Linked DNA regions of Idiomarina loihiensis L2TR. The protein of the gene in region 1 interacts with the protein of each later gene in a pairwise test. Links are inferred from orthologs where the notes say so. Each region holds a gene or a part of one and is shown on either strand. Other genes may lie near its edges.

What was found.
Region 2: the proteins of ctaD (region 1) and IL_RS09190 interact in binary tests that used the Escherichia coli proteins (3 or more experiments, as listed by UniProt). The link is inferred for Idiomarina loihiensis L2TR from one-to-one orthologs.

Annotation. Positions count from the first base shown.
Region 1 is NC_006512.1:265,608-275,623, reverse strand. Bases 1,258-4,249 are described here. They hold ctaD (cytochrome c oxidase subunit I), read left to right. Parts: upstream 1,258-1,956; coding sequence 1,957-3,543; downstream 3,544-4,249. Other genes in these bases: IL_RS01300 (cytochrome c oxidase subunit 3), read left to right, coding at 4,132-4,249; IL_RS01305 (cytochrome c oxidase assembly protein), read left to right, coding at 3,550-4,119; coxB (cytochrome c oxidase subunit II), read left to right, coding at 1,258-1,946. Also shown: transcriptional repressor LexA, read left to right, coding at 1-85; IL_RS01320 (hypothetical protein), read left to right, coding at 82-519; more of coxB, read left to right, coding at 825-1,257; more of IL_RS01300, read left to right, coding at 4,250-5,007; IL_RS01295 (DUF2909 domain-containing protein), read right to left, coding at 5,021-5,236; IL_RS01290 (SURF1 family protein), read left to right, coding at 5,214-5,969; IL_RS01285 (hypothetical protein), read left to right, coding at 5,966-6,511; IL_RS01280 (COX15/CtaA family protein), read left to right, coding at 6,521-7,510; cyoE (heme o synthase), read left to right, coding at 7,524-8,420; IL_RS01270 (SCO family protein), read left to right, coding at 8,433-9,047; IL_RS01265 (polysaccharide deacetylase family protein), read right to left, coding at 9,044-10,016. UniProt on the Escherichia coli protein: Cytochrome bo(3) ubiquinol oxidase is the terminal enzyme in the aerobic respiratory chain of E.coli that predominates when cells are grown at high aeration.
Region 2 is NC_006512.1:1,921,242-1,931,200, reverse strand. The notes cover bases 2,998-5,932. They hold IL_RS09190 (pyridoxal phosphate-dependent aminotransferase), read right to left. Parts: upstream 5,092-5,932; coding sequence 3,904-5,091; downstream 2,998-3,903. Other genes in these bases: IL_RS09185 (MATE family efflux transporter), read left to right, coding at 5,225-5,932. Also shown: electron transport complex subunit RsxC, read right to left, coding at 1-101; electron transport complex subunit RsxB, read right to left, coding at 98-679; electron transport complex subunit RsxA, read right to left, coding at 679-1,260; IL_RS09210 (phosphatase PAP2 family protein), read left to right, coding at 1,455-1,964; IL_RS09205 (glycosyltransferase family protein), read left to right, coding at 1,961-2,992; more of IL_RS09185, read left to right, coding at 5,933-6,583; excinuclease ABC subunit UvrB, read left to right, coding at 6,576-8,609; IL_RS09175 (DUF2061 domain-containing protein), read left to right, coding at 8,709-8,927; IL_RS09170 (DUF2919 family protein), read left to right, coding at 8,857-9,363; IL_RS09165 (hypothetical protein), read left to right, coding at 9,436-9,959. UniProt on the Escherichia coli protein: Shows aminotransferase activity with methionine and histidine as substrates, and to a lesser extent also with phenylalanine.

The DNA.
Region 1 (10,016 bases):
TACCATTACTGTCAACCTTGCCGAGCAAGTTTTTGCCATTGAAGGGCTTGCGGTGGGTGTGATCAGAAACGGAGCGACCTTATGAAAACTCAATATCAGCAAAAACTACATCACCCGGGTTTGTGGACTGCCGAAGCGCCGGTGTCGCCTTTCCCTGTAGACGCGAAACGCAGTCAGGATTCATTTGACGTCGATAGCCTGTCTCCGGTTGTACAGCGGGCTTTGCAACAAAAACCGAGCCAGTGGATAACAGTTATTGGTGGCGATAAAAACGTCATTCAGCAACTTATTGCCTGTGGCGTAGCTGAATCTCAAATCCGCTGGTTACGCAGTCATTCTGTCGAACGTTGTGAATGGGCGCTGGAACAGGCTTTACTAGCAGGTACCAGTAGTATGGTTATCGGTTATCTCGATTCGGTTTCCAGCCGTACCTGGCAGCGTGCAAAAATGGCCAGTAAATTAAGTGAAACACAATATTTCCTGTTTGATAAAAACACACTGACATCCCACCTGCACTAACCCCACCTTTGTTAGTGTGTTTTCTTCCCCAAGGCTGCTTTCGCAGCCTTTTTTTAACAGATCCGCTTATTTTTTGTTCGTTCGCGTGATTTGATCTGGATCTTTGGTTGTAAATTCGTTAATAAATGCAGTACCCGATTATAAAAATAATATAATAACGATAACTACAACAAAGAGTCAGTAGAGAAAGCGATTTCTGGGGAGAAGCTGTACCTTTTTCTGCTTACCTCTTTGTTCTTCTAATTCAGGCTAGCAAAACTTGCTTTGCTGTCTCATTGAAGAATAAGAGGAGAAGCCACGTGAAAATGAAGCCTTTGTGGGCACTATTGGCGCTAACGAGTCTACCGGCTGTTGCTCAGTCGCGTCTCAATATGACCCAAGGTGTCACTGAAGTGAGTAACCAAGTTTACGATCTCCATATGATTATCTTTTACATCTGCTGTGTCATTGGTGCGATTGTATTTGGTCTCATGTTCATTTCGATAATCCGCCATCGGAAGTCGAAAAACCCTAAACCTGCAAATTTCCACGAAAACGTCAAAGTAGAAATTGCCTGGACTATAGTGCCTCTACTTATTCTCGCAGGCATGGCTGTGCCGGCAACAACCACACTCATTGCCATGGAAGACACGGCAGATGCAGACGTGACGGTTCAGATAACTGGGTCGCAGTGGAAATGGCATTACAAATACTTTGAAAACGATGTTGAATACTTTAGTCGTTTAGCCACTCAGCAGGAGCAAATTAATAATCAGTTTGAAAAAGGCGAGAACTACTTGCTGGAGGTGGACCGTCCCCTGGTTATTCCGACTGACAGGAAGGTACGTTTTTTGGTTACATCGGACGATGTTATTCACAGCTGGTGGGTTCCTGACTTTGCCGTAAAAAAAGACGCTAACCCGGGCTTTATTAACGAAACCTGGACCAGGGTCGATGAACCGGGTATTTATCGGGGTCAGTGCGCAGAGCTTTGCGGTAAAGATCATGGTTTTATGCCCGTCGTTGTTATAGCTAAAGAACCAGCTGAATACGAAAAGTGGATTACTGAGAAAGAGGAAGAGCAACGCAAGGCACGGGAACGTGAACAAGAATTGCTTGCCATGGAAATGTCAGAAGACGAACTCATGGATCTCGGTGAAAAAATTTACAACAGTACCTGCTCTGCTTGTCACCAGGCTAACGGTCAAGGCGTTGACGGCACCTTCCCTGCACTTGCGGGTTCCGGTATCGCAGTGGATCCTGAAGCCAAAGATAAACACATCGACACCGTCGTTAACGGCGTTACCGGCACGGCTATGCAAGCCTTTGGAAGTCAGCTTTCCATGCGCGAATTAGCCGCGGTTATCACCTATGAGCGTAATGCCTGGGGTAACGATACCGGAGACCTGATTCAGGCCGCCGATATTAACGAAGTCATGAATCAATAAGGAGACGGTGATGAGCACTGTAGTGGAAGAAACACATCACGATACACACCACGATCATAAGCCGTCTGGTATTGGTCGCTGGCTATTTACAACTAACCATAAAGATATTGGTTCAATGTACCTATGGCTAAGTTTCACCATGTTTTTGGTGGGCGGTGCTATGGCGATGGTCATCCGCGCCGAGCTGTTCCAACCTGGGCTGCAGCTTGTTGAGCCACAATTCTTTAATCAAATGACCACAGTACATGGTCTGGTTATGATTTTCGGCGCAGTTATGCCTGCTTTTACGGGTTTGGCTAACTGGATGATCCCCATGATGATTGGCGCACCAGATATGGCGCTGCCCCGGATGAATAACTGGAGTTTCTGGATTTTACCTTTTGCTTTCATGATTTTATTGGGTTCTTTGTTTATGGAAGGTGGAGGCCCGGCATTTGGCTGGACAGCTTACGCACCGCTTTCAACAACTTACAGCTCGGATTCAACGGCATTGTTCGTATTTTCAGTACACATTATGGGTATTTCATCCATTATGAGCGCTATTAACGTCATCGTTACTATTATGAACATGCGCGCACCGGGCATGAATTACATGAAAATGCCATTGTTCGTCTGGACCTGGTTTATTACGGCTTTTCTGCTTATTGCCGTAATGCCAGTACTGGCGGGTGCCGTTACCATGTTGCTTACCGACAAATACTTCGGTACGAGTTTCTTTGACGCCGCTGGCGGTGGTGACCCAGTGATGTACCAGCATATATTCTGGTTCTTTGGGCATCCGGAAGTTTACATCATGATTTTACCGTCCTTCGGTATCATTTCAGCAATTATCCCGGCCTTTGCCCGCAAACGATTGTTCGGCTACTCCTCCATGGTATATGCCACGGCGGCCATTGCCTTACTGTCCTTCCTGGTCTGGGCTCACCATATGTTCACCACCGGTATGCCAGTGTTTGCTGAGCTGTTCTTTATGTACTGCACCATGCTCATTGCGGTTCCCACCGGGGTGAAGATCTTTAACTGGGTAGCCACTATGTGGCGCGGCTCCATGACCTTTGAAACACCCATGCTGTTTGCGCTGGCGTTTGTGATCCTGTTTACCATAGGTGGTTTCTCCGGCTTAATGCTGGCTATAACTCCCGCTGACTTCCAGTATCACGACACGTACTTCGTCGTCGCCCACTTCCACTATGTTTTGGTCACAGGTGCCATTTTCTCTATTATGGCAGCGGCTTATTACTGGCTACCTAAGTGGACCGGGCATATGTACGACAGTACGCTGGCGAAAACTCACTTCTGGACATCGCTTATTTCCGTAAACGTGCTGTTCTTCCCTATGCACTTTGCAGGACTTGCCGGTATGCCAAGACGTATTCCGGATTACGCCACGCAGTTTGCTGATATTAACCAGATAGCAAGTATCGGTGGTTTTGCCTTTGGGCTATCACAGCTTATTTTCCTTTGGGTGGCTATTAAGTGCGTTAAAGGCGGCGAAAAAGCAGCGGCTAAACCCTGGGAAGGCGCGGAAGGACTGGAGTGGACAGTTCCGTCACCAGCGCCTTATCACACCTTTGAAAAACCGCCCAAAGTGGAGTGATAAATCATGTCTGAACAGCGTCCCGACAACAGCATTCTGGTTAAGCGACTGTTACTGACAGTCGCTGGAATGTTCGCATTCGGCTTCGCCCTGGTACCACTTTACGACGTATTTTGTGAAGTGACCGGCTTTAACGGTCGTACCAGTAACGAAGCAGCGGTTTATCAACAGGTTGAAGTGGATGAATCACGCACGGTCACGGTGCAATTCCTGACACGCAATGCCAAAGGTATTCCGTGGAAGTTTGAGCCATCGATCAAGCAAGTCAAGATTCATCCCGGTGAAGTTAAAGTAGTTAATTTTTTAGCAGGAAACCCGACTTCCTCAAACATGATCGCTCAGGCTATTCCATCTGTAGCGCCTGCGGAAGCCTCTCTTTACCTGAACAAAGTAGAATGCTTTTGCTTTAACCAGCAACCGCTGGCCGCTGGCGCTGAAACAGAAATGCCAATGCAGTTTTATCTGGACCCGGACATTCCCGATCATATTACGACCTTTACCCTGTCATACACGCTGTACGATATGACAGCCAATACGTCGGCTGAAGCAATTGCTCAGCTGTTAAAAACAGAATAAGGAAACGACGTTATGGCAGAACAACAAAGTTATTATGTTCCTGCTTCCAGTCCCTGGCCAATTGTTGGTGCAGTTGGGCTAGGCTTAATTGCCTGGGGCGCTGGACACACTGTTATTGATATGAGCAAAGAGCAGGATGGTTATGGCAGTACTGTATTGACCATTGGCTTAGTCGTTATAGCCGTCATGCTCTTTGGTTGGTTTCGTGACCAAATCAACGAATCCATGAGCGGTAAATACAGTAACCAACTCGGCGACTCCTACAAACAAGGTATGAGCTGGTTTATTTTCTCCGAAGTCATGTTCTTTGCTGCTTTTTTTGGTGCCCTTTTCTACGCTCGCGTTATTGCCGTTCAGTGGCTGGGAGGAGACAGTAACAATGCTATGACCAATGAGGTTCTGTGGCCAGAGTTTGTTGCGCAATGGCCGTTGGTAAAAACACCAGGCGGCACTGAAACCCAGGCTATGGGTTGGTATGGTCTGCCGGCTATCAACACGCTTATTTTGTTGGCCAGTTCAGTGACCTGTCACTTTGCTCACACAGGCCTGGAACAAAATAAACGTAAACAGCTAACCGCAATGCTGGGCGTTACCATTATTCTGGGTTGCATTTTCCTCTATCTGCAAGGCGCTGAGTATGTGCATGCCTACCAAGATTTAAATCTAACGCTTGATTCCGGTGTTTATGGCAACACCTTTTATATGCTCACCGGGTTCCACGGTATGCACGTAACCTTAGGAACCGTGATGCTTATCATCATGTTCCTGAGGGTTTTGAAGGGGCATTTTACACCAGATAACCACTTCGCTTTTCAGGCGACCAGCTGGTACTGGCACTTTGTTGATGTCGTTTGGTTATGCCTGTTCGTCGTGGTTTACATACTCTAAAAAAACGCCCCGTCTAATAGGGGCGCGGGTTTAAAGGTAAAAAGCCACTAACCGTCGCCGCTATCAGTATCACAAGGATAACGGCGGCCACTCCCACCCGTTTCCCCAGATAATGGGACATGGGTGGTTTATTCGGGTCGTTGCGCAGCATACTGAATAATGCGCGGAACAGATTCACCACCATATAACCAAGCAGCAGTACAATAATGATTTTAAAAAAGACCAACATACGTTTTCCTCTTATCGCTACGTTAGTTACTCTGCTGGCAATTGCGGTGTTGGTCAAGCTAGGTTTTTGGCAACTAGAGCGCGCAGAAGAAAAACGTAAGCTATTTTCCGATTACGAACAGCAACAATCGAAAGGGGATGCAACGGCACTGTCTCAGCTAGGAACAATATCTTCTGAGTCTGATCGCTTTCTTTTTGCCAAAATGGAAGGCGAATTTGTTAAACAACCGGTCTTTTTTCTCGATAATAAAATGACCGATGGCATTGTCGGCTATCAGGTTATTGCCTTGTTTCGCCCTGACGCCAAACCCAATAATTACATTCCTGTTAATATGGGCTGGGTACCTGCTCCTGCATCCCGGCAAGAACTGCCCAAAATAAATGTTCCCGAGAGTAGACAGAATCTTACGGGCTACCTGTACTTTCCCTCGAACAACAAATTTGTCAGTAATACTTATGAAACCGAGTTAGCTGATGACCGAATACGAGTACAAGAGTTTCAGCCTAACGCCATTAGTAAAGAACTCGACATTCCATTAACCGACTACACCTTTTTATTGAAATCACCAGACACCCTGGGTTGGCAACGTAACTGGAAACCCCAGGTAATGTCGCCGCAAAAACATCAGGGTTACGCTGTTCAGTGGTTTTCGCTGGCCATTGCGTGCTTGGTGATTTTTGTATTTGCTGTTATAAAACTGAATAAACAACCAAAAAAAGAGGAGACCCGATGAGCTCCCTGAATCGCTCTCGCCGTTCCATGATTATTGTTTTCCTTGCTTTTATAGTCCCCGTTTTGGCCGCGTGGCTTTTTTTGTCTCAAAACTGGTATGAGGCGGGAACCAATAAAGGCATTTTATTGCAACCCACCATTACCTTAGAACAACAAGCCGAACAGCTACCAGAAGGTTGGCAAGTGGGATATATCGCCCCGCAGAACTGTGCAATCACCTGCGAAAATGCTTTATACGTTATGAACCAAATCGATGTCGCTATTGGCAAAGACACCGATAGGCTAACCCCTGTAGTGTTGCACCAAAGCGAAAGCCTTCAGGCTGGCTTTAATCATAGTGCCCCGCATATTACCCAGCTGGTAACGCCTGAACTGATCGAACAACTTTCAGCTCTGCCCGAAAACACCTTGTTTATTATCGACCCGATGCATAACGTCATGCTGTATTACCCCACCCATGAGGACAAAGAGCAAATGATAACGGAAGGTAAAAACGTGCTGGCGGATCTTCGTAAACTGCTTAAATTGTCCAGAATTGGGTAGGGAAATGACATGCGTTTACTGGTAAAAATTAGTGTTTTTTTTGCTTTTATCGTTATTGTTCTTGGCGCCTTTACCCGGCTCACTGAAGCAGGCCTGGGTTGTCCTGACTGGCCCGGCTGCTACGGTTTTTTGAAGGTACCATCGCAGGAGGAGCACATTCAGCAGGCGGAACTTAGGTTCCCGGATGCACCTGTGGAGCACGCCAAAGCTTGGAACGAAATGGTGCACCGCTACTTTGCTGGCACCCTGGGATTATTAATATTGACCATTGCCATTATTTCCTGGGTTAAAAGCCGTCGCTACAGTCATTACCCGACTCCGGTTAAATTGCCCACTTTGCTTCTCGGGCTAGTAATATTTCAGGCGGCTCTGGGTATGTGGACAGTTACCATGAACCTCCAACCGCTCATAGTCATGGGGCATTTGCTGGGCGGCTTTTCGGTTATATCGCTGCTATATCTGCTCTCGCTGCGGCTGTCATCATTTCGGCTGGCCGGTGGTGACCCGGAACTCAGGCGCTATCGAGGGCTGGCATTTTTTACGCTACTGGTGGTTATTGGTCAAATAGCCTTAGGTGGTTGGGTTGCTGCAAACTATGCCGCCGTAGCCTGCACTGAGCTACCTTTTTGCGAAGGTAACTGGACGGCGCAGCTGGACTTTGCCGGAGCCTTCAGCATACCCGAGGCTGACACCTATCAATACGGTGCTCATGACTACAACGACCGTATGACTATGCACGTAATGCACAGAGTGGGCGCTATTATTACTTTTTTAGTGATTTGTACTCTACTCTTTAAATGCTGGCGAAAAGCGAAGTCACACTTTTTCCGGCGCTCATTAATTGTTATTGGCTTGTTATTATCTTTGCAAATTCTGCTGGGTATTAGTAACGTAGTCTTTCAATTACCGCTTTGGAATGCAGTGGCACATAATGCCGTAGGGGCTTTATTTTTGCTGTCGCTGGTCGCGTTGAACTACAACTTGTCCAGAAAAGCGTAGAGGAGTTGAAACTATGCAATCCGTTGCCACAAATAATATAACAAAGACGCGCAACGCTCATTGGCGGGACTACCTTGAACTGACCAAGCCCCGTGTCGTCGCCTTGCTGTTACTCACCGCCGTGGTTGGCATGTGTCTGGCCACTGAAGAACTGGTGTCGCTGAAAGTACTAGTGCCGGCGCTGACTGGTATTGGACTCATGTCTGCCGCTGCGGCCGCCATTAATCACCTAGTTGACCGCCATATTGACGCAAAAATGGCGCGCACACTTCGGCGTCCGCTGCCTCAGGGAAATTTGTCACCTGCAAAAGTCACCACGTTCGCTGCATCTATAGGTGTCATTGGTTTTGTGACCCTGTATGCCTGGGTTAATCCATTAACTGCCTGGTTAACCTTTGCCAGTATGGTGGGTTACGCTGTGGTTTATACCATGTTCTTAAAACGCGCAACGCCGCAGAACATTGTTATTGGTGGTTTAGCCGGTGCGGCACCACCGTTACTGGGCTGGACCTCGGTGACCAACGAAATTAACGCGCCGGCGGTGCTGCTGGTTATGATCATATTCACCTGGACCCCGCCCCACTTCTGGGCTCTGGCGGTACACCGCGCTAAAGATTATGCCCGTGCCAAGGTGCCAATGCTGCCGGTAACCCATGGTATTGAGTTCACCAAAACCTGTATTTTTCTGTACACCGTTTTGCTGACCGTGGTTTGCCTTATGCCGTTTTTAATTGGCATGACAGGAATGATTTATCTGGTCGGCGTCAGTGTGCTTAATGCTATTTTCCTGGCTTACGCCTGGAAGTTGAAATACTCGCCCAGCAAGAAAACAGCCTTTAACATGTTTGCCTTCTCTATCTGGCACCTCATGCTGCTGTTTGTGATTTTACTGGTCGATCATTACGTATAACTGGAGTAAGACATGAGTCGTATCGTTACGCTGCTGGCTGCGCTTATCGCCCTTGCAGCCGGGTTCGCGGTTTACAATTTTTGGCCGGAAGAAAAACCGGAAGCCTTAATATATGAGCCGCCCCGCGCGTTAAAATCATTTAAGTTAAACAGCACAGCCGACGGCACTATTGAAAACGATGCACTGAAAGGTCAGTGGACCTTGCTCTTTACCGGTTATACCTTCTGTCCTGATATCTGTCCAACCACCATGTCAGACTTAAAAGGAGTGCTACCTTCATTACAGGAAGAAGTGTCTAAACCGGTGAAAGTCTGGATGATTTCAGTTGACCCTCAGCGTGATGACATTGAACGTTTAACTCAATACGTTAACTATTTTGGTGACGACTTTGTTGGTGTGCGAGCCGAGCACAAAGAGCTGTTCCCTTTCGTACGTGATTTAGGCCTAATGTATTCCATTCCCGATGAAGGCGAGGAAAATTACTTGGTTAACCACAGCGCCGCTATTATTCTGGTTAACCCGAACGGGCACCGTAAAGCGATATTTAATGCCGACCACCAACGTGGGGAAATACCGGTAGTCGACATGGAACAACTGGCAAAAGATTTTGCCATTATCGCCAATTAGTCAGGCCAACTGCCTGACTCGTTCGGACGGATAAGTGCTACGGAATACCAATAGTAACGAGACTCTGATGCGCTGGGTGCCGTGCAATTGACGCGTGAGCGCCCAATGTTAATGTCCTTTTCAAGCGTCACTCTAAACTGAGTATCGCTTTCCCATTCAGGTTTTAAGACTGAACCTCCGGCAAAGCATTGCAGCGCATCGGTACGCATATCGTTTAGTGTATCGCCCGCTTCCAGCGTTACGCTAATCGTTGGGCGCTTATTTTCATGTGCGACTAAAGGCTCTTCCGGTTGGTAAGCACTTACCGGCATGGCTTTCGAATTCAACTTGGCTTTCAGCGTATTTAAGTTCGCGTAGATACCAGACGCAGGAAAACGCGTAATAACAGTATCCTCACTCCACTTAGACCATGGGCCTGAATGCTGAGCAAAGGCCAGAAAGCCCCATTCATCCAGTAAAGCTCGCAACTCGTTGTTGTACTCACCGTAAGGATAGGCAAAATACTTCTGCTGTTCGCCTAAGTTCTCATCAATGGCTTCTTGTGCGGTAATAACGTCGTAACGCATGCGCTCCTGCCACTCTTCATCGCTTTCACCTTCCTGCTTGCGAATAAGATGCGCGTGCGTCTGTCCGTGGTTGGCAATAGTCGCCCCGTTCTGCTGAATTTCTTTAAGCTCTTCCCAGCCCATGTAATGGCCGCTGTGCTTACGCAAGAGCTCAGGGTTAACGAACACCGTATAGGGCATTTCAAACTCTTCCAGAACCTTTACAGCGTTTTCATAGACGTTTTGGTAGCCGTCGTCGAAGGTTATAACAACGGCTTTTTCGGGAAGCTCTTCGCCTTTTTCAATGGCATCACGAGCGTCAGTAATATCAATAACGTTAAAGTTGTGCTCCTGCAGGTATTGCAGATGCTCACGAAAAGTCTCCGGGTCAATAGAGGTAACAGCCGGAGTTGAGTCACTCACA
Region 2 (9,959 bases), 1.7 Mb from region 1 along the record:
CTGCTGGCCGGGTGCTTGCGTTCAGGAGGATGAACGCCGCCCGGGAAGTGGCCTATCACATTGGCGCTAAAGTCATGTTTGTTTGCCTGCACGTCGCTCATTCCACCACCTTAACCGGAATGCTATTGGCTTTTATGTTCTCTTTCACTGTATCCAAATCCCATTGCCAGGTTTCGGGTCTTGCTTTTACTTTTACCATGTCGATACAGTCGACCGGACAAGGTTCAACACAAAGGTCGCAGCCGGTGCATTCATGTTCGATAACCGTGTGCATTTGTTTCGCTGCACCTAAAATGGCATCGACCGGACAGGCTTGAATACATTTAGTACAACCAATGCATTCGTCCTCGCGGATAACAGCGACTTTTTTAACGTCTTCTTCGCCATGGGCATCATCCAGCGGCTTGGCTTCTACGCCCATTAAATCGGCTAACTGCTTTATGGTCGCTTCGCCACCCGGCGGACATTTGTTAATGTCGTCACCGTCGGCAATGGCTTGTGCGTAGGGTCGGCAACCGGGGTAACCGCATTGACCACATTGTGTTTGTGGCAGAATTTCATCAATTTGGTCGACAATAGGATCGCTTTCGACGCGGAACTTAACCGCGGCAAAGCCAAGAATCACTCCGAATATCAGCGCTAATATACCCAGCGCGATAACTGCTCCGAATAAACTCATTAAGCGCTCACCAATCCGCTAAAGCCCATAAAGGCAAGAGACATAAGCCCTGCGGTTATCATCGCAATAGCTGAACCTTTAAACGCTACCGGCACGTCGGCGGCAGCTAAGCGCTCACGCAGAGCTGAGAACAAAATAAGTACCAGCGAGAAACCAATAGCGGCTCCCAAGCCATAAACAATGGACTGCACAAAGTTGTGTTGCTCGTTGACGTTAAGCAAAGCCACACCTAATACAGCACAGTTGGTGGTAATAAGTGGCAGGAAAATACCCAGTAACCGATACAGCGTAGGACTGGTTTTGTGTACCACCATTTCTGTAAATTGTACGACCACAGCAATAACCAGAATAAAACTGAGCGTTTGCAGCGACATTAAGTCGAGCGGCTCAAGTAGGTATTGGTTAACCAGGTAGCTACAGACCGAGGCCAGGGTCAGCACAAAGGTGGTCGCTGCTGACATGCCTATTGCCGTGTCCAGCTTGCCGGAAACGCCCATAAAGGGGCATAAACCCAGAAACTTCACCAGTACAAAGTTATTAACCAGCACGGTGCCTATCAGTAGCAGTAAGTAATCGGTCATTTACCTTTCCGGATACTGTGTTTAACAAAGACCGCATATTATCGGTGTTTTGGCCGCCATAAACAACAGACAGAGGGCATGTGTTTTGGAGAAAATTTGTGCATTGTCATACTTTCTTCACGAAACTGCTCATTTAGTGTCATAAAGGCTAGGCAAGGTAGCTACAACTGAAGCCAAAATGGGTTTTAAACCACATGGTACTAATCAGTTATTTACAACGTTTTGATCGCTATTGCTATTGTTTATTTTCTGGTTTGCGGGCTAAGGATTTGCCCGGACAGATTGCACTGCTGACGTCGCGCAGTGGTGACGGTTACGGTTACCTGGTTATTGCATTAATGGCCTGGCTTCTGGACGAATCCGGCGACGACTATTTTGCCCACCTGTTACTTGCCTTTGCTTTTGAGCTACCGGTTTACTGGATAATGAAAAACAGTTTTCGGCGCCAGCGACCCAGTGAGTTAAATTTATCCTTTGCCGCTTTGGTTGTCGCCAGTGATAAATTCAGTTTTCCCTCTGGCCATACCGCAGCTGCGGTTCTGTTTTCTACAGTAACCTATCAGTACTACCCAAATCTTGGCTTAGTCTGTTTTGGCTGGGCTGCCGCCATTGGTGCCTCCCGAGTTGTGGTTGGTGTCCATTACCCCAGCGATATTGTTGCCGGCGCTTCGCTGGCTATTGTCGTATCGGAGTTCGTTATATGAAAATTCTTTATGGTATACAGGGCACGGGTAATGGTCACCTGAGTCGCTGTCACACCATGGCAAAGTCTCTTGCAAAATATAATGTTGATATTGATTACCTGATATCGGGGCGTGATGTTGCCGGCTTATTCGATATGGACGTTTTCGGCGATTATCAGTGGCAGCAGGGTTTGTCTTTTGTCACTGAAAAAGGGCGGTTACGAAGACGTAAGACGTTGCTGAACAACGACTGGAGTCAGTTTTGGCAGGATGTAAAAAAGTTACCGGTAAAAAATTACGATTTAGTGATCACAGATTATGAACCCGTAACCGCCTGGGCGGCTAAGAAAGCCGGAGTACGCTGTATTGGCTTGGGTCGTCAGTATGCGTTTCAAGAGCCTGAATTGTTCCGGCGTTTGTCCTGGTGGCAGAAAAAGCTGATATCTTCATTTGCGCCCTGTTCAGAGCCTGTCGGTATGCACTGGCTTTCAACCGGTAATGCGATTCCCCCTGTGGTCAGGCATGAAGAAAATAACTGTGGTGGCTTAATGCAACGTGTGGTTGTGTATTTACCCTTTGAAGACCCACGGCATGTGATTGAACAATTGCAGCCTTTAGATAATTACGAGTTTTCTTTTTTTCATCCTTTGGCAAAGCGCGAATCTTTAGGTCATATTGAGTGTTACCCTCCCTCGAGAGCGGAGTTTGCCGCTCACTTCAATAAGGCGTCGGCTATTTTGTCTAATGCGGGGTTTGAAACCAGTTGCGAGGCTCTGAGTCAGGGCAAAGCGCTTGCAGTAAAACCTTTGACCGGTCAGTTTGAGCAAAAATGGAATGCGCAGATACTGCAGGAGCAGGGGTTGGCGCATGTCCTTAAGCGAATCGACAGTGTGTCAATTGATAGCTGGTTAACCCAACGTAATCCGCAACGGTTATATTGGCCTAGTGTTGCAGATGAATTAGCTCAGTGGATATCTAAAGGCGCTGAGCAGCCGGTTACTGAACTGAGTGCAGGGCTGTGGTCCAGAAACGAAAAAACCGCCGTATAGGCGGTTCTCTCTAAATGTGGCTCCCCAGGTTGGATTCGAACCAACGACACATGGATTAACAGTCCACCGCTCTAACCAACTGAGCTACTGGGGAATTGAACAGGTTGGATGTTGCTTGGCTCCCCAGGTTGGATTCGAACCAACGACACATGGATTAACAGTCCACCGCTCTAACCAACTGAGCTACTGGGGAACAACATTCAACGGCTGCGAATATTAAAGCTCATACGCAGGGGTGTCAACTATTCTGCGAAGGTTTTTAAAGGAAAACGGTTCGGTTGTCGAAAAAGTCGACAAAATAGCTTTTTTAATCATATTAGCGCTAAAACATACGCCAATCGCTGTCGATGACAATGTCAAGTAACTGTAAAATATTCATCTATAACATAAGTGCTATGTTTATCGCTGATCTCATTATCCACAGATATCTGAATGTCGCAGTAGATAACGGCTACATGATCTTATCCACGGAATCTGTGGATAACCTTGTGTTTAACTCTGTTAAGTCGTAAGACTCATGCGGGTTTGAAGGCATTTTTAGGTCTGGTTAAAAAATAACGCAGTGATTTAATTTCTATAAAATACAATGGGTTATGTTATTTTGATGAATAAACACTCATGTTGGTGATTACGTCACCAACCAATGCCTGAAGAATCAGCAACTTGTGTATTTCTTAGTGAATTTGACTAAAAAACGCGCCAAAAAATCTTTCTAAAAATAAGTTGATCGGGCTTGACATTGCTTAAATTGATCGGGATCTGATTGACTTTATCTGAGGTCAACTTTTAGTAATTTGTAATAAAACTATCAAAATAGAAAAGGGCAATATTGGCGTGATTTGAGCTGGAATGACTGTTCAATTAATAGGGTTTTGGTGCTCATTCAGGAAAATGGCGCCAAAACCTTTATTTTATAAACTTTCTGAGAAGTCTTTAATTCTCTTAACCGCTTCTTTTAATACATCCATGCTGGTCGCAAAGGACAGGCGGCAATAACCATCGGTACCGAAAGCTGAGCCCGGCACTAGGGCCACGTTTGCTTCGGTAAGTAGTTTTTCGCAAAGTTCAACGTCACTGCTGACCTTAGCTTTAGCCATTAGTTCGTCAACCTGTGCGAACGCGTAGAAGGTACCGTCACCGGGCACACAGTTAACGCCGTCGATACTATTTAAGGCATCTACCAGGTAGTCGTGACGCTCTTTAAATGCACTTACCATTGTGTCAATGCAGCTCTGGTCACCATTTAATGCCGCCGCCGCTGCATACTGACTGATGCTGGTTGGATTTGAAGTACTTTGTGACTGCATTTTTTTCATGGCTGCAATAATAGGTTTAGGTCCGGCAGCATAACCGATACGCCAGCCTGTCATTGCATAAGCTTTGGATACTCCGGTCAGGATAACGGTGCGATCTTTAAGATCCGGAGCCACCATAGGGAAGTTAGCAAAAGCCGAATCACTCCAGAGGATATGTTCATACATATCATCAGTGGCGATAAGTACCTTTGGATAGTCACGCAATACTTCAGCCAAAGCTTTTAGTTCGTCTGCTGTGTATGCCGTTCCCGCCGGGTTAGACGGGCTATTAATGAACATTAACCGGGTTTTATCGGTCAAGGCTTCGCGCAGTTGTTCTGGTGTGATCTTAAAACGCTGATCAATACCGGCTTTAACAATAACGGGCTCTGCGCCAACTAGTTTGGTCATATCCGGATAAGAAACCCAATAAGGTGCGGGGATAATGACTTCATCACCCGGGTTTAACCAGGCACTGAGCAAATTAAAAATACTGTGTTTGCCGCCGGCAGAGACAATAATTTCTTTGCGCTCGTAGCTCAGGTTATTGTCGCGCTGCAGCTTTTTAATGACTGCATCTTTTAGCTCGTCGATGCCATCAACTGCAGTATATTTTGTTTTACCATCGCGAATCGCCTGAATAGCCGCTTCTTTGATAAAATCTGGTGTATCAAAATCTGGCTCGCCGACGCCCAGACCAATAACATCTTTGCCTTGTTGGCGTAATTCATTGGCTTTTTGAGTAACCGCCAGAGTCGGCGATGGTTGAATCGCATTGATACGATCAGAGAGTTGATAATCCACGTTCAGATCCTGTTTTTCGCAAGGGTTGAAATGCCCATTACTATACGGATCGCAGTGGCTAAAGTCTATTCTCCGTAGCCACAAAGCACAGTCTCATGTACACTATTCGGCTATCGAACTGAGGAGGGATTGAATGGCAGCTGCCGACGCATCAAGAAGTCTTATCAGCGCGCCGGTAGGACAAAAACTCTGGGAAATGACCTGGCCGGTTATTTTCGGTGTGGCTACTCTCATTAGCTTCAATGTTGTCGATACCTTCTTTATCAGTATGCTCGGAACAGACCCTCTTGCGGCTGTCAGCTTTACCTTTCCCGTTACTTTCACCGTTATAAGCCTGGCCATAGGTTTAGGCATAGGCACTTCTGCCGTCATTGCCCGTAAATACGGCTCCGACAGGCCGGAAGAGGCTCATTTTGACGGTTTTTCTGCGCTTTCAGTATCCGCCATACTAGTTGCTGCATTGGCGCTTATTGGCTACCTGCTGATGGATCCGGTTTTCAGTTTATTGCAGGCACAGGAACGGCTAATGCCATTGATACGGGAGTATATGACGCTCTGGTATCTGGGCTGCGTGATGTTGGTTACGCCTATGGTTGGGAATGCGGTTCTGCGAGCCGCCGGTGACACACGAACACCATCGCTTATTATGGCTTCCGGTGGGTTGGCGAACGCCATTTTCGATCCAATTTTAATTTTTGGGCTAGGGCCTATTCCTGCCATGGGCATTGAAGGTGCTGCTCTTGCTAGTGTTATTTCCTGGTTTAGTGGTGTCTTTTTAGTGTTTTGGTTGCTGCGCAGAAACAAGCTGGTTTCTTCTAAACCGCCGGCCGGACGACCTTTTTTTCAGGCATGGGTTAAGTCAGCCCGCGGTATTTTAAAAATAGGTATGCCGGCAGCCAGCGCCAATATGCTGACGCCATTAGCTATGTCAGTGATGACTGCTATTGTCGCATCTTATGGAGCTCCAGCCGTGGCAGCGTTCGGTGTCGGGTCCCGACTGGAGTCACTGGCCAGCGTCATTATACTGGCGTTGTCTATGTCGTTGCCGCCATTAATTAGCCAGAACTACGGCGCGGATCGTATTGATCGGGTGAAAGAAGCCTATCGAACCGCGTTAAAAGCCGTGCTGGCCATTCAGGCGATCATTTATTTACTGATGCTGGTAACCGCACACTGGATAGCTCAGGTATTTGCCGAAGAGCAGGCGGTTGCCGACATTGTTAAGCTCTTTATTTATATTATGCCGTTGGGTTACGGGTTGCAGGGCATTATTATACTGACCAATTCCAGCTTTAATGCTGTGCACCGGCCAATGAACGCGTTGTGGTTAAGTATCATTCGGTTATTTGTTTTATTCGTACCGCTCTCTTATTTGGGGAGTGTACTCGCTGACTTAACCGGTTTATTCATTGGCGGGGTGGTCGCTAATCTGTTTACTGCTGTTATTGCGTATTGGTGGTTTTCACGCGAGTTGAGGAGAGAACGTGGCTAAGAAATTTGAACTGGTTTCTAAATACAAGCCGGCGGGTGACCAGCCCAAAGCCATTGAGTCGCTGCTCGATAATCTGGACGCCGGTCTGGCGCATCAGGTGCTGTTGGGGGTAACTGGTTCAGGTAAAACCTTTACTATGGCGAATGTCATTGAACGTTCGCAGCGTCCTACCTTGATACTGGCACACAATAAAACCCTGGCAGCGCAGCTTTATGGTGAGATGAAAGAGTATTTCCCCAATAACGCGGTGGAATACTTTGTCTCTTACTATGACTACTATCAGCCTGAAGCTTATGTGCCGACAACCGATACTTTCATTGAGAAAGACGCCTCAATTAACGACCACATAGAGCAAATGCGCTTGTCAGCTACCAAAGCTCTGATGGAACGCCGTGATGTGGTTCTGGTTGCGTCGGTATCAGCCATCTACGGTCTGGGTGATCCCGAGTCTTACATGAAAATGATGTTGCATTTGCGTCGTGGCGACATTATCGATCAGCGCGACGTTCTGCGGCGTTTGGCTCAGTTGCAGTATAAGCGAAACGACGCAGCCTTCGAGCGCGGTACTTACCGGGTTCGTGGCGATGTGATAGATATCTTTCCGGCGGAGTCGGAAGAAATAGCGGTGCGTCTGGAGCTGTTTGACAGCGAAGTTGATCGGATTAGCTTTTTTGAACCTTTAACCGGACAGATTACGGAAAAAGACGTTGCGCGCGCCACTATTTATCCGAAAACGCATTATGTAACACCGCGGGAAGTGCTGGTTAAAGCCATTGAAAAGATAAAAGATGAACTGAAAGATCGTCGCGATATTCTGCTTAAGCAAAATAAACTCATAGAAGAGCAGCGGATTAATCAGCGTACGCAGTTTGATATTGAAATGATGCTGGAGCTTGGCTATTGCTCGGGCATTGAAAACTACTCACGCTATTTATCCGGTCGTGCGCCGGGCGAGCCGCCACCAACCTTAATGGACTACTTACCGGATAACGCACTGCTTATCATTGATGAGTCACACGTTACTGTGTCGCAGATTGGCGCTATGTATAAAGGCGACCGCTCGCGTAAAGAAAATCTGGTGGAATACGGTTTCCGTTTACCGTCAGCACTGGATAACCGGCCGCTTAAATTTGATGAGTTTGAGGCTATAGCGCCACAAACCCTGTATGTGTCAGCGACACCGGGCAAGTATGAATTAGAGCGCAGTGGTAATGAAGTGGTTGAGCAGGTTGTCAGGCCGACAGGATTGATTGATCCGCAGATAGAAGTGCGTCCGGTTGCCACCCAGGTGGATGATTTAATGTCTGAAATACGCTTGCGGACAGAGGTCGGCGAGCGGGTGCTGGCGACAACTTTGACCAAAAAGATGTCGGAAGATTTAGCCGACTATCTGGATGAACACGGCATAAAGGTGCGTTATCTGCATTCAGACATTGATACCGTTGAACGTATGGAGATTATCCGCGATTTGCGTCTGGGTAAGTTTGATGTGCTGGTCGGTATTAACTTGCTGCGGGAAGGTCTGGATATGCCGGAAGTGTCGCTGGTCGCGATATTAGATGCGGATAAAGAAGGCTTTCTGCGCTCCGATCGTTCGTTAATTCAGACGATTGGTCGTGCGGCACGTAACGTTAACGGCCGCGCCATTTTATACGCCGACCGTATTACCGGCTCTATGCAACGCGCTATGGATGAAACAGACCGTCGCCGCGAGAAGCAAATTGCTTACAACAAAGAGCACGGTATTACCCCGCAGGGACTGAATAAAGACATTACCGACGTGATGGACTTGGGGCAGGGGTCAGCTAAAGCTCGTAAGAGTAAAGCTGAAAAAGCGCTGGCAGAAGTGGCCTCCGGGTATGATGCCCGCACGGTAGTGGTTAAAGACGCGAAAGCGGTGATGAAAGAAATCGACGCTAAAGAGAAAGAGATGTACAAAGCGGCGCAGAACCTTGAGTTTGAACAAGCAGGTAAACTGCGCGATGAAGTCGCTGAACTGCGCGAACAACTTAAACGAGCGGTTTAAAGATAAATACCCTGCAGCGAACAGGGTTATCGCTTTTATCAATTGGCTGTAACAATCTTAATCGGCAACAATCAATAAAAGTCGACGCGGGAGATTGTTATGAAAGACGCAGTAAAGACAGTATCATTTGGTATCATGCATTTTACCATCGCCTTTGGCGTAGTCTGGTTAATGACAGGCGATGTCGTGCTTGGTGGTGCTATTGCTCTGATTGAACCTTTAGTGAATACAGTAGGTTATTATTTCCATGAAAAAATCTGGCAGCGAGGCGACAAGCGCCGGGCAGCGATTGGTAGAGAGAGCACGATACCTGGATAAAGAGGGCCGGGCGAGTATACCGCTCTCGCTCCTGCTGGTGCTTTTATTTGAAATGCGTGGCTATGTCGCCGCCATTATATCTCTGACTTTTTCTGAAGACCGAACTCGATTACTGAAGCTTTTCTACACCAGTTCAGAGCAGTTCGGGCTGATGTTACTGATTGGTCTGCCTGCTTTAATTGTTTTGCTGGCAACCACCTTTGTCGGTGAAGACAAAGCTAACTGGGCAAATAGATTAATGCGTTTTGCTCAACCTCTGTTATTACTCTCTTTAATTTTTGATGCCGTACTTATTTTCTGGCTATTCATTGAACAACATGGTGCTTTTTCATTTGGTCGCGCCGCAATTGTTTTTGGTTGGTTTGTTTGTGGCTGGTATTTAATAAACTCCAGACACTGGCGTTTTTATCGACAGCACCTGATTAATATAGAGTAACTTGAGTAAAGGTAGTTGATTTTTAAGGTTTAACGTTCTTTAATGGCTGTCTGAGAACTGATTCGGGCCAGCATGAACTTCTTAAATAACTTTTTTCTGCTTAAAGACGAAGGAACGTCAGAAAATGGTGTTCCCAATTGGCGAGTCAGCGCACTAAGAATTATTCTTTTCTCGGGAGCTTTCCTTTCATTAGCTGTTTTTATTGATACGCTTGTCCCTTTATTAGAGTTGCATTTAATTTTCACTATAGGCGTTACCTCCACATTTTTGGGAGTGATGCTGACCCTATTTTGGTTAAGTACTCGATACTATCATTTTTGTGCTCATTCTCTGCATGTCATGATTATTGCCGCGAGTTTGTCCTGTAATCTTTTATTAGTCGACTTGAGCCTTGCACAAGTTAGCTCAATGTTTATGTATGCTTCACCACTTATAGCGTTGATGCTTTTAGGTGGACGTGCTGCATTATTCTACGGCATTCTTAATATTGTGCCGTTTTATATTATTCTTAACGATATCGACTTATCAGAATTGACAGGAATTAACGAACAGTTACCTGATGCGTCTCTATATATTTTGGGACTTATTTTTCTGTT